2 linked regions of the Phenylobacterium zucineum HLK1 genome follow. The protein of the gene in region 1 interacts with the protein of each later gene in a pairwise test. Links are inferred from orthologs where the notes say so. Each region holds a gene or a part of one and is shown on either strand. Other genes may lie near its edges.

Region 1 (4,401 bases):
GGACGACACCCCGATGGGCATGTCGATCCTGGTGCAGATCGTCACCGGGCTGGGCGCCAAGACGCTCTACCGCTGCGCCAGCGTCGAGCAGGCCCAGCAGGTGGCCACCAGCTACGAGCTGGACCTCGCCATCGTCGACGGCATGGCGCCGTCGGGGGCCGGCTACGACTTCGTGCGCTGGATGCGGACCGAAGCCAAGGAGCCCAACTGCTACACGCCGGTGCTGATCACCACCGCCCACACGCCGGCCAGCGACGTGGCCCGGGCCCGCGACTGCGGCGGGCACATCATCATCAAGAAGCCGATCGCGCCCAAGGTCATGCTGGAGCGGATCCTGTGGGTGGCCAAGGAGGGGCGGCCCTTCCTGTTCTCGGGCAGCTACGTCGGGCCCGACCGGCGCTTCCGCAACGACGGACCGCCCGACGGGATCGGCCGCCGGCGCGAGGATCACATGGTCGACGCCGGCGAGGCGCCGGCCGACGAGGAGGCCGCGTCCGACGCGCGGGCCGCGTCGTGAGCACCGTCCGCTTCGTCTTCCCGAAGGTCCGGCTGACCGAGATCCTGAAGACCCCCGGCGGGCTCACCGTCGCCGAGGCGCTGGAGCGGGCGCAGACGAACCTCGAGGAGATCCGCCCCACCTGCATCGCCGACCTCACGGCCCTGCTGGAGTACGCCGAGGCGGGCCTCGAGCAGCTGCCAGAGCCGGCGGACGATGCGGGTCTGGCCGACCTCTACGCCATCGCCGTGCGCGGCATCGGCGCGGGGGCCGTCTGCGGGGTCCCGGCCGTGGACGAGGCGCTGACCAGCCTGTGCGACCTCATCGACCATCTCCGCACGCGCGGCCGGTTCGACCGCGAGGCGGTGGCCGTGCATGTCCGCGCCTGGCGCCTGCTCATGAACCCCGACCTGCCCGACGGCGGGGCCGAGCCGGTTCTGGACGGCCTGCGCAAGGTGACGAGCCGTTACGCTGGGCCTGAGCCTGCCTGATCCGGTCCTAGTCCTGCACGGTCATCTGGGTCTGGATGACCAGCGCCAGCAGCCGGCCGTCGGGGCCGGTGATGCGGGTCTGCCAGACGCTGGACCGGCGTCCGATGTGCAGTGGCGTCGCCTCGCCATCGACCACCGTCCCGACCTTGGCCGAGCCCAGGAAGTTGGTCTTGCTCTCCAGCGTCGTGGTCCGGGCGCCGGCCGGCAGGTTGAGGAAGCCGCCGATGGCGCCCAGCGCGTCGGCGAAGGCCATGAAGGCGCCGCCGTGCAGGATGCCGCCGGCCGTGCACAGGTCCTCGCGGACGGTCAGCCGCCCCCGCACGCGATCCTTCTCGCGCTCGACGATCTCCACGCCCATGAGATTGGCGAACGGCATGCCGGTGTCGGCCATCGGTGATCCTCCCGTTGTCCCGGCCCGCATAGGGCCCCCGCAGGCGCGCCGTCCATGACCTTCGGCGTCATGCCGGGACCGCCTCTCGCCGGCGCGCCTTCCGCTGGCGCCGGGAGAGCCTATCTGAAGGGGCGTTGAGGATCGCTCGCCTTGCGCTGGCGGGGCGCAGGGCGTACGGGGACGCTCCCCAGTCTTAGGAGGACACCGATGGGTTACCGGGTCGCCGTGGTCGGCGCCACGGGCAACGTGGGCCGTGAAATGCTGAACATCCTCGAGGAAGTGAAATTCCCCGTGGAGAAGATTCACGCGATCGCGTCCCGCAAATCCATCGGTCAGCTCGTCTCCTTCGGCGACCAGAACATCGCCTGCGAGGACGTCGAGCAGTTCGACTTCTCGAAGGTCGACGTCGTGCTGATGAGCGTCTCGGGCTCGTTCTCCAAGGAGTGGTCGCCGAAGATCGGCGCCGCGGGCCCGATCGTCATCGACAACTCGTCGGCCTGGCGCATGGACCCCGACGTCCCGCTGATCGTCCCCGAGGTGAACCCGGACGACGTGGAGTGGGCGAACCGCAAGAACATCATCGCCAACCCGAACTGCTCGACCGCCCAGCTGGTGGTGGCGCTGAAGCCGCTGCACGACCGGGCTAAGATCAAGCGGGTGGTGGTGGCCACCTACCAGTCGGTCTCGGGCGCCGGCAAGGAAGGCATGGACGAGCTCTGGGACCAGACCAAGGGCGTGTTCGTCCTGGGCGCCCCCGAACCGAAGAAGTTCCCCAAGCAGATCGCCTTCAACGTCATCCCGTTCATCGGCGCGTTCCGCGACGACGGCTACACCGACGAGGAAGCCAAGATGTGGGACGAGACGCACAAGATGATCGACCCGGCCATCAAGCTGACGGTCACCTGCGTGCGCGTGCCGGTGATGGTCGGCCACTCCGAGGCGGTGAACATCGAGTTCGAGAGCCCGCTCGACGAGGACGAGGCCCGCGAGATCCTGCGCGAGGCCCCGGGCCTGATCGTCATCGATAAGCGCGAGCCCACCGGCTACATCACGCCCAAGGAAGCCCAGGGCGAGTTCCCGGTGTTCGTCAGCCGCATCCGCAACGACCCGACCGTCGAGAACGGGCTGTCGATGTGGGTGGTCGCCGACAACCTGCGCAAGGGCGCGGCCCTGAACGCGGTGCAGATCGCCGAGCTGCTCCACCAGCGCGGCCTGATCCGCCAGAAGGCGATCGCTTAAGACCCATGGCTCCGTCCGCGTCCGACGGTGAAGGCCGTCTGGCGCTGACGGCGGGAATCGTCTGCTACCTGATCTGGGGGTTCGTCCCGCTGGCCTTCCAGGCCATCGGGGCCCTCGGCGTGGGATCGTGGGAGATGCTCTCCCACCGGATCCTCTGGAGCGCGCCCGCCGCGGCGCTCTTCGTGCTGCTCGCCCGCCAGGCGGCCGAGGCGCGGGCCGTGCTGCGCCAGCCCCGCGTGCTGGGCTGGCTGGCGGTCTCGTCCGTGCTGATCGCCACGAACTGGGTGGTGTTCATCTGGGCGGTGAACTCGGGCCGCCTGCTGGAGACCTCGCTCGGCTACTACATCAACCCTCTGGTCAACATGGCCGCCGGGGCGCTGATCTTCCGCGAGCGCATCGACCGCATCGGTCAGGCGGCGATCGCCCTGGCCCTCGTCGGCGTGCTCGTCCAGACGGCGGCGCTGGGCCATCTGCCCTGGGTGTCGCTGGTGCTGGCCTTCAGCTTCGGCGGCTACGGGATCGTGCGCAAGCGCGTCTCGGCCTCCGCCCAGACGGGGCTCCTGTGGGAGTGCCTGATCCTGGGCCTGCCCAGTCTGGCGCTGATCCTCTGGCTGCAGGCGCGCGGCGAGGGCCACTTCACGGCCGGGCCGGTCGAGGCCGCCTGGCTGATCGCCTCGGGCCCGATCACCGCCGCGCCGCTGGCGCTGTTCGCCTGGGCCGCCCGCCGGCTCCCGCTGTCGGCCATGGGGTTCCTGCAGTTCCTGGCGCCCACCATCAGCTTCTGCATCGGCCTCCTTCAGGGCGAGGCGTTCACGCCGCTGCGGGCGATCTCCTTCGCCTTCATATGGGCGGGGGCCGCCGTCTTCCTCTACGGCGCATGGCGGCGCTCGCGCGCGGTGCGGGTCGCGATCGCCACGACGGCGGCCGCGCGGAAGTAGCGAGGGCGCTAGCTCAGCGCCTTCTCCATCACCGAGAGCGCGAGCGGCGGGTCGAGGGCCACCGGGAACGGCCGGCTCTCGCCCGTCCGCCGGTAGCCCCGGCGTTCGTAGTAGGCGATCAGCTCGGCGCGGACCGAGACCACCGTCAGCTCCATGCGCGAGGCGCCGAACCGCTCGCGGGCTAAGCGCTCGGCCGCCGCGACGATCCGGCGGCCGAGCCCGCCGGCCTGCCGGCGCGGATCGACCGTCAGCATGCCGAAGTAGGACGTCTCGCCGGACACGCGGCTCACCTGCACGCAGCCGGCCAGCCGGTCGCCGTCGAACGCCAGCAGCAGAACCTGGGCCGGATCGTCGACGATCGCCTGCAGGGCCTCGGCGCTCGTGCGGGGCCCCTCGATCAGGTCGGCCTCGTGGGTCCAGCCGGCGCGGGCGCTGTCGCCGCGATAGGCGCTCTCCACCAGCCGGTGGACAGCGGGAAGGTCCGTAGGTCCCGCGGCGCGGAAATCCAGCTTGATGTCCGACATGGCGCTCAGAGCGCCCCGTAGGCGGCCTCGATCAGCCGCCGGGGCCGGGCGTCGCCCATCAGGGCGGTCCCCTGCTTGTTCATCACATAGGCGCCGCCCAGTCGACGGTCCGGATCGGCGAAGGCGCAGCTCCCGCCCCAGCCCGAGTGGCCGAAGGTCCGCTCGCCCGGGCCCCAGGGATTGTTCGGCGGATTGCGCATGAAGCCCGCGCCCCAGCTCATCTCGAACGGCAGCACCAGGTCCTGGCCGTGGATGCGCTCGCGGCTCGCCTCGGCGATCAGGGCGGGCGACAGGATCTGCCCGCCCTCGAGCCAGCCGTTGT
Region 2 (3,755 bases), 290 kb from region 1 along the record:
CGTGTTCCACACCTGGCGCATCGAGGACGAGGTGCTGATCCGACCCGGCGTGCCGGTGCTCGACCTGCTGGACGGCGCGGCGCTCAGCCAGAGCGGCGGCGCCTCGCGCCATCAGGTGGACGTCCAGGCGGGGGTCTCGAAGAACGGCCTCGGCGCGCGGCTGAACGCCCGCTGGCGCGAGGGCTCGCGGGTCGACGGCGGCCCCTCGGGCGAGAGCCTGCGCTTCTCGGACCTCACCACCGTGGACCTGCGGCTGTTCGCCGACCTCGGCCTGCAGCCCATGGCCCGCGAGCACACCTGGATGCGCGGCGCCCGCGTCAGCCTGGAGGTGAAGAACCTGTTCGACGAGCGGATCGCCGTCCGCGACGAGGCGGGCCTCACCCCGCTCAGCTACCAGCCGGACCTGATCGACCCCGTCGGCCGCACGGTGAGCATCAGCTTCCGCAAGCTGTTCCTGCCGCCAAGGCCGGTCCGTCCCGTGCAGACCCCGACGGCCCCGACGCCGGGGTCCTGATCAGCGCCGCCGCAGCACCGCCATCGCCTGGACGGGCGTCTCCCGGCCGCCCGGGATGATCTCGGCGACCTCGAACCAGGGCCCGGCCATGCGCGAGACGTGCGCCCGGCTGGTCCAGCTCGACATGTAGTTCGAGCCCTGCATGGCGTCGTTCAGCACGAACCAGTCGTCGCGGGGCCCGCGCGCCTTCACCGCCTCGGGGCCCCAGACCGCGGCGTAGTCCTCGTCGTGGAAGGTGAGCAGGGCCAGGCCGCCGGGGCGCAGCACGCGCGCGGCCTCGGCCAGCCAGGCCTCGGCGACCGGCTCGCGCAGGTGGGTCAGCACGGAATAGGCGTAGACGAGGTCCAGCGCCCCGTCGGCGTGCGGCAGGGGCGGCTTCAGGCCGTTGGTCCCATAGCGGCCGGGCAGGTTCGCGCGGCACCACGCCACGAGCTTCGGGTTGAGGTCGCTGCCGTGGAACTCCCCCCCGGCCGCCTCGATCTGCGGCGCCAGCCAGCGGGCGATCCGGCCGCAGCCGCAGCCCAGGTCCAGCATCCGCAGCGCCGGGGCCGGAAGGCCGTGCTTCGCGGCGAGCCGCAGGACGTCGGCGGCGTCGGCCTGGCCGCGCTCGGAGAACCAGCGCTGGCCCGCGGTCCCCGCCACGGCGACGCGCAGCTCGGCCGGCGGCATCGGACGGCCGTCGTCCACCGCCTCCTCGGGCTGTTCGACGAGCTTGCGTTCCTTCGCCCGGTAGATGGGCGCGATCAGGCCGGTGACCTCGAGGCCCCGGCGGACGAAACGGATGAGCGGATGCTTGGCCACGAAGCGGCTTTTAGGCCGCTTTGGCGTGCTTCTTCACCTTCTTGATCGCCTGCTCGCGCTTCAGGCGCGACAGGTGGTCGATGAACAGGACGCCTTCCAGGTGGTCCATCTCGTGCTGGATACAGACCGCGAAGAGGCCCTCGGCGTCCTCCTCGACCTGTTCGCCCTGGTAGTTCAGGTAGCGCAGCTTCACGCGCGCCGGCCGCTCGACCTCGTCGTAGTACTCGGGAACCGACAGGCAGCCCTCCTCGTACGGCGCGGTATCGTCGGAGGCCCACAGGATCTCGGGGTTCACGAAGTAGCGGGGCTGCTTCTCCTCGCCCTCCCGGGCCAGGTCCATGACGATCACGCGCTTGGGCACGCCGATCTGGATGGCGGCCAGGCCGATGCCCGGGGCCGCGTACATGGTCTCCAGCATGTCGTCCATCAGCGCGCGCAGCTCGTCGTCGACCTTTTCGACGGGCTGGGAGACCTGCTTCAGGGCAGGGTGCGGGACGACGAGGATCTCTCGGATGGCCATGGGCGCGAGGTAGGTTCGGAATGCCTGAGCGTCAAGGTGGGAGAAGGCCTCAGTCGGGCTTGCCGGCGGCGGCGAGCCGCACGCTGGGCTGAGGCTCGTCGGTCAGCTTGGCCAGCGGGCGCACGCCCAGCTCGATCGCCGGCAGCTCGGCGATCTCCTTGCCCTGGTGGTCGACCTTCAGCTCCTCGAAGCGCTTGGCCTGGGTCAGCACCTGGGTCTCCAGCGAGCCGACGAAGCGGTTGTAGCGCTCGACGGCGGCCGACAGCGCCTTGCCCACCGAGCCGGCGTGCTCGCCCATCACCGCGATGCGCTTGTAGAGCTCCTTGCCGAGGTCGGCGATCTTCTGGGCGTTGGCCGCCTGCTCCTCGACCCGCCAGCCGTAGGCCACCGCCTTGCACAGCGCGAACAGGGTCGTCGGCGTCACGATCACGACACGGCGGTCCATCGCCTCGGTCATCAGGTCGGGCGCGCGGTCCAGCGCCGCGGCCAGGGCCGAGTCCAGCGGCACGAACATGGCCACGAAGTCGGGCGAGGCCTCGAACTGGTCCCAGTAGGCCTTGGCCGAGAGCCCCTGGATGTGCCCCTTCACGCTCTGCACGTGCCGCAGGCCGGCCGAGTCACGGGCCGCCTCGTCCAGCGCCTCCTGCAGCTCCAGGAAGGCGTTCAGCGAGCACTTGGCGTCGATCACGAACACCCCGCCGCCCGGCAGGCGCACGGTCACGTCGGGCCGGCGCCGACCTTCCTCGGTGTCGGTCGAGGACTGCTCCTCGAAGTCGTAGCGGTGCGAGAGCCCCGCGGCCTCCAGCACGTTGCGCAGGGTCTGCTCGCCCCAGCGGCCCTGCACGCCGGCGCCGCGGCGCAGCGCCGCCGACAGCTTGCGCGCCTCCTCCTGGGTGGCGGTGGAGGCCTGCAGCAGCTGCTGGATCTGCTGCTTCAGCCCGCCGTTCTCCTCCGCGCGCTGCTTCTCCACCTGGGCGACCTGCTCCTGAAACTTCTGCAGGGTCTCGGCCACGGGCTTCAGCTGGGCCTCCAGCCGCGCCTGGACCAGCTGCTCGCGGCCGCGCGCCTGCTCCTCGTTCTTCCGCAGGATCTCCTCGGCGACCTGGGTCGCCGACTGGGTGAGCTGGGCCCGCAGCAGGTCGCCCTGCTCCTCCAGCAGCTTCATTCGCGCCTCGGCGGTGGCGGCCCGCACCCGCTCGCGCAGGGCGAAGGCGATCGCGCCCGCGGCCACGATCACGGCGACGATGGCGAGGATCAGCATGGCGTTCATGCTGCGTTCTTAGCGCGAGTCCCCCATCCCCGTCATCCCACGGTCGCGCAGCGATCAGAGGGATGACGTCGGATGTCTATGCCGGCCGGCGCGCCCGCATGGCCTGGGCGATGGTGCCGTCGTCCAGCCAGTCCAGCTCGCCGCCCACCGGCACGCCGCGGGCCAGCATGCTGACCGTCACCTCCGCGCCGGCCAGCCGCTCGGCCAGGTAGTGCGCCGTCGTCTGGCCATCGACGGTCGCCGGCAGGGCCAGGATCACCTCGCGCACGCCGGGCTCGCTGGCCCGCGCCACCAGGGGCCCGACCCGCAGGGCGTCCGGCCCCACGCCGTCCAGCGCCGACAGCAGCCCGCCCAGCACGTGGTAGCGGCCGCGGAACGCGCCCGCCCGCTCCATGGCCCACAGCGCGCCGACCTCCTCGACCACGCAGATCAGGCTGGCGTCCCGCGTCCCGTCGGAACAGATCGCGCAGGGGTCCTGGGTGTCGAGGCTGCCGCACGTCGAACAGGTCTTCACCCGCGCCGCCGCCTCGGCCAGGGCGTCGGACAGCGGCGCCAGGAGCTGGTCGCGCCGCTTCAGCAGGGCCAGCGCCGCGCGCCGCGCCGACCGCGGTCCCAGCCCCGGCAGCTTGGCGAGCAGCCCGATCAGCCGC

The links.
Region 2: the proteins of PHZ_RS00535 (region 1) and PHZ_RS02040 interact in binary tests that used the Escherichia coli proteins (3 or more experiments, as listed by UniProt). The link is inferred for Phenylobacterium zucineum HLK1 from one-to-one orthologs.

The regions. Positions count from the first base shown.
Region 1 is NC_011144.1:90,333-94,733, reverse strand. What follows is about bases 629-3,601. They hold PHZ_RS00535 (aspartate-semialdehyde dehydrogenase), read left to right. Parts: upstream 629-1,585; coding sequence 1,586-2,617; downstream 2,618-3,601. Other genes in these bases: PHZ_RS00525 (GNAT family N-acetyltransferase), read right to left, coding at 3,564-3,601; rarD (EamA family transporter RarD), read left to right, coding at 2,623-3,555; PHZ_RS00540 (PaaI family thioesterase), read right to left, coding at 995-1,378; PHZ_RS21370 (hypothetical protein), read left to right, coding at 629-987. In the rest of the region: PHZ_RS00550 (response regulator), read left to right, coding at 1-517; more of PHZ_RS21370, read left to right, coding at 514-628; more of PHZ_RS00525, read right to left, coding at 3,602-4,079; PHZ_RS00520 (serine hydrolase domain-containing protein), read right to left, coding at 4,085-4,401.
Region 2 is NC_011144.1:375,492-379,246, reverse strand. The notes cover bases 81-2,862. They hold PHZ_RS02040 (peptide deformylase), read right to left. Parts: upstream 1,836-2,862; coding sequence 1,326-1,835; downstream 81-1,325. Other genes in these bases: PHZ_RS02035 (DNA recombination protein RmuC), read right to left, coding at 1,885-2,862; PHZ_RS21425 (class I SAM-dependent methyltransferase), read right to left, coding at 515-1,315; PHZ_RS21430 (TonB-dependent receptor), read left to right, coding at 81-514. Also shown: more of PHZ_RS21430, read left to right, coding at 1-80; more of PHZ_RS02035, read right to left, coding at 2,863-3,105; recombination mediator RecR, read right to left, coding at 3,182-3,755. UniProt on the Escherichia coli protein: Removes the formyl group from the N-terminal Met of newly synthesized proteins. Requires at least a dipeptide for an efficient rate of reaction. N-terminal L-methionine is a prerequisite for activity but the enzyme has broad specificity at other positions.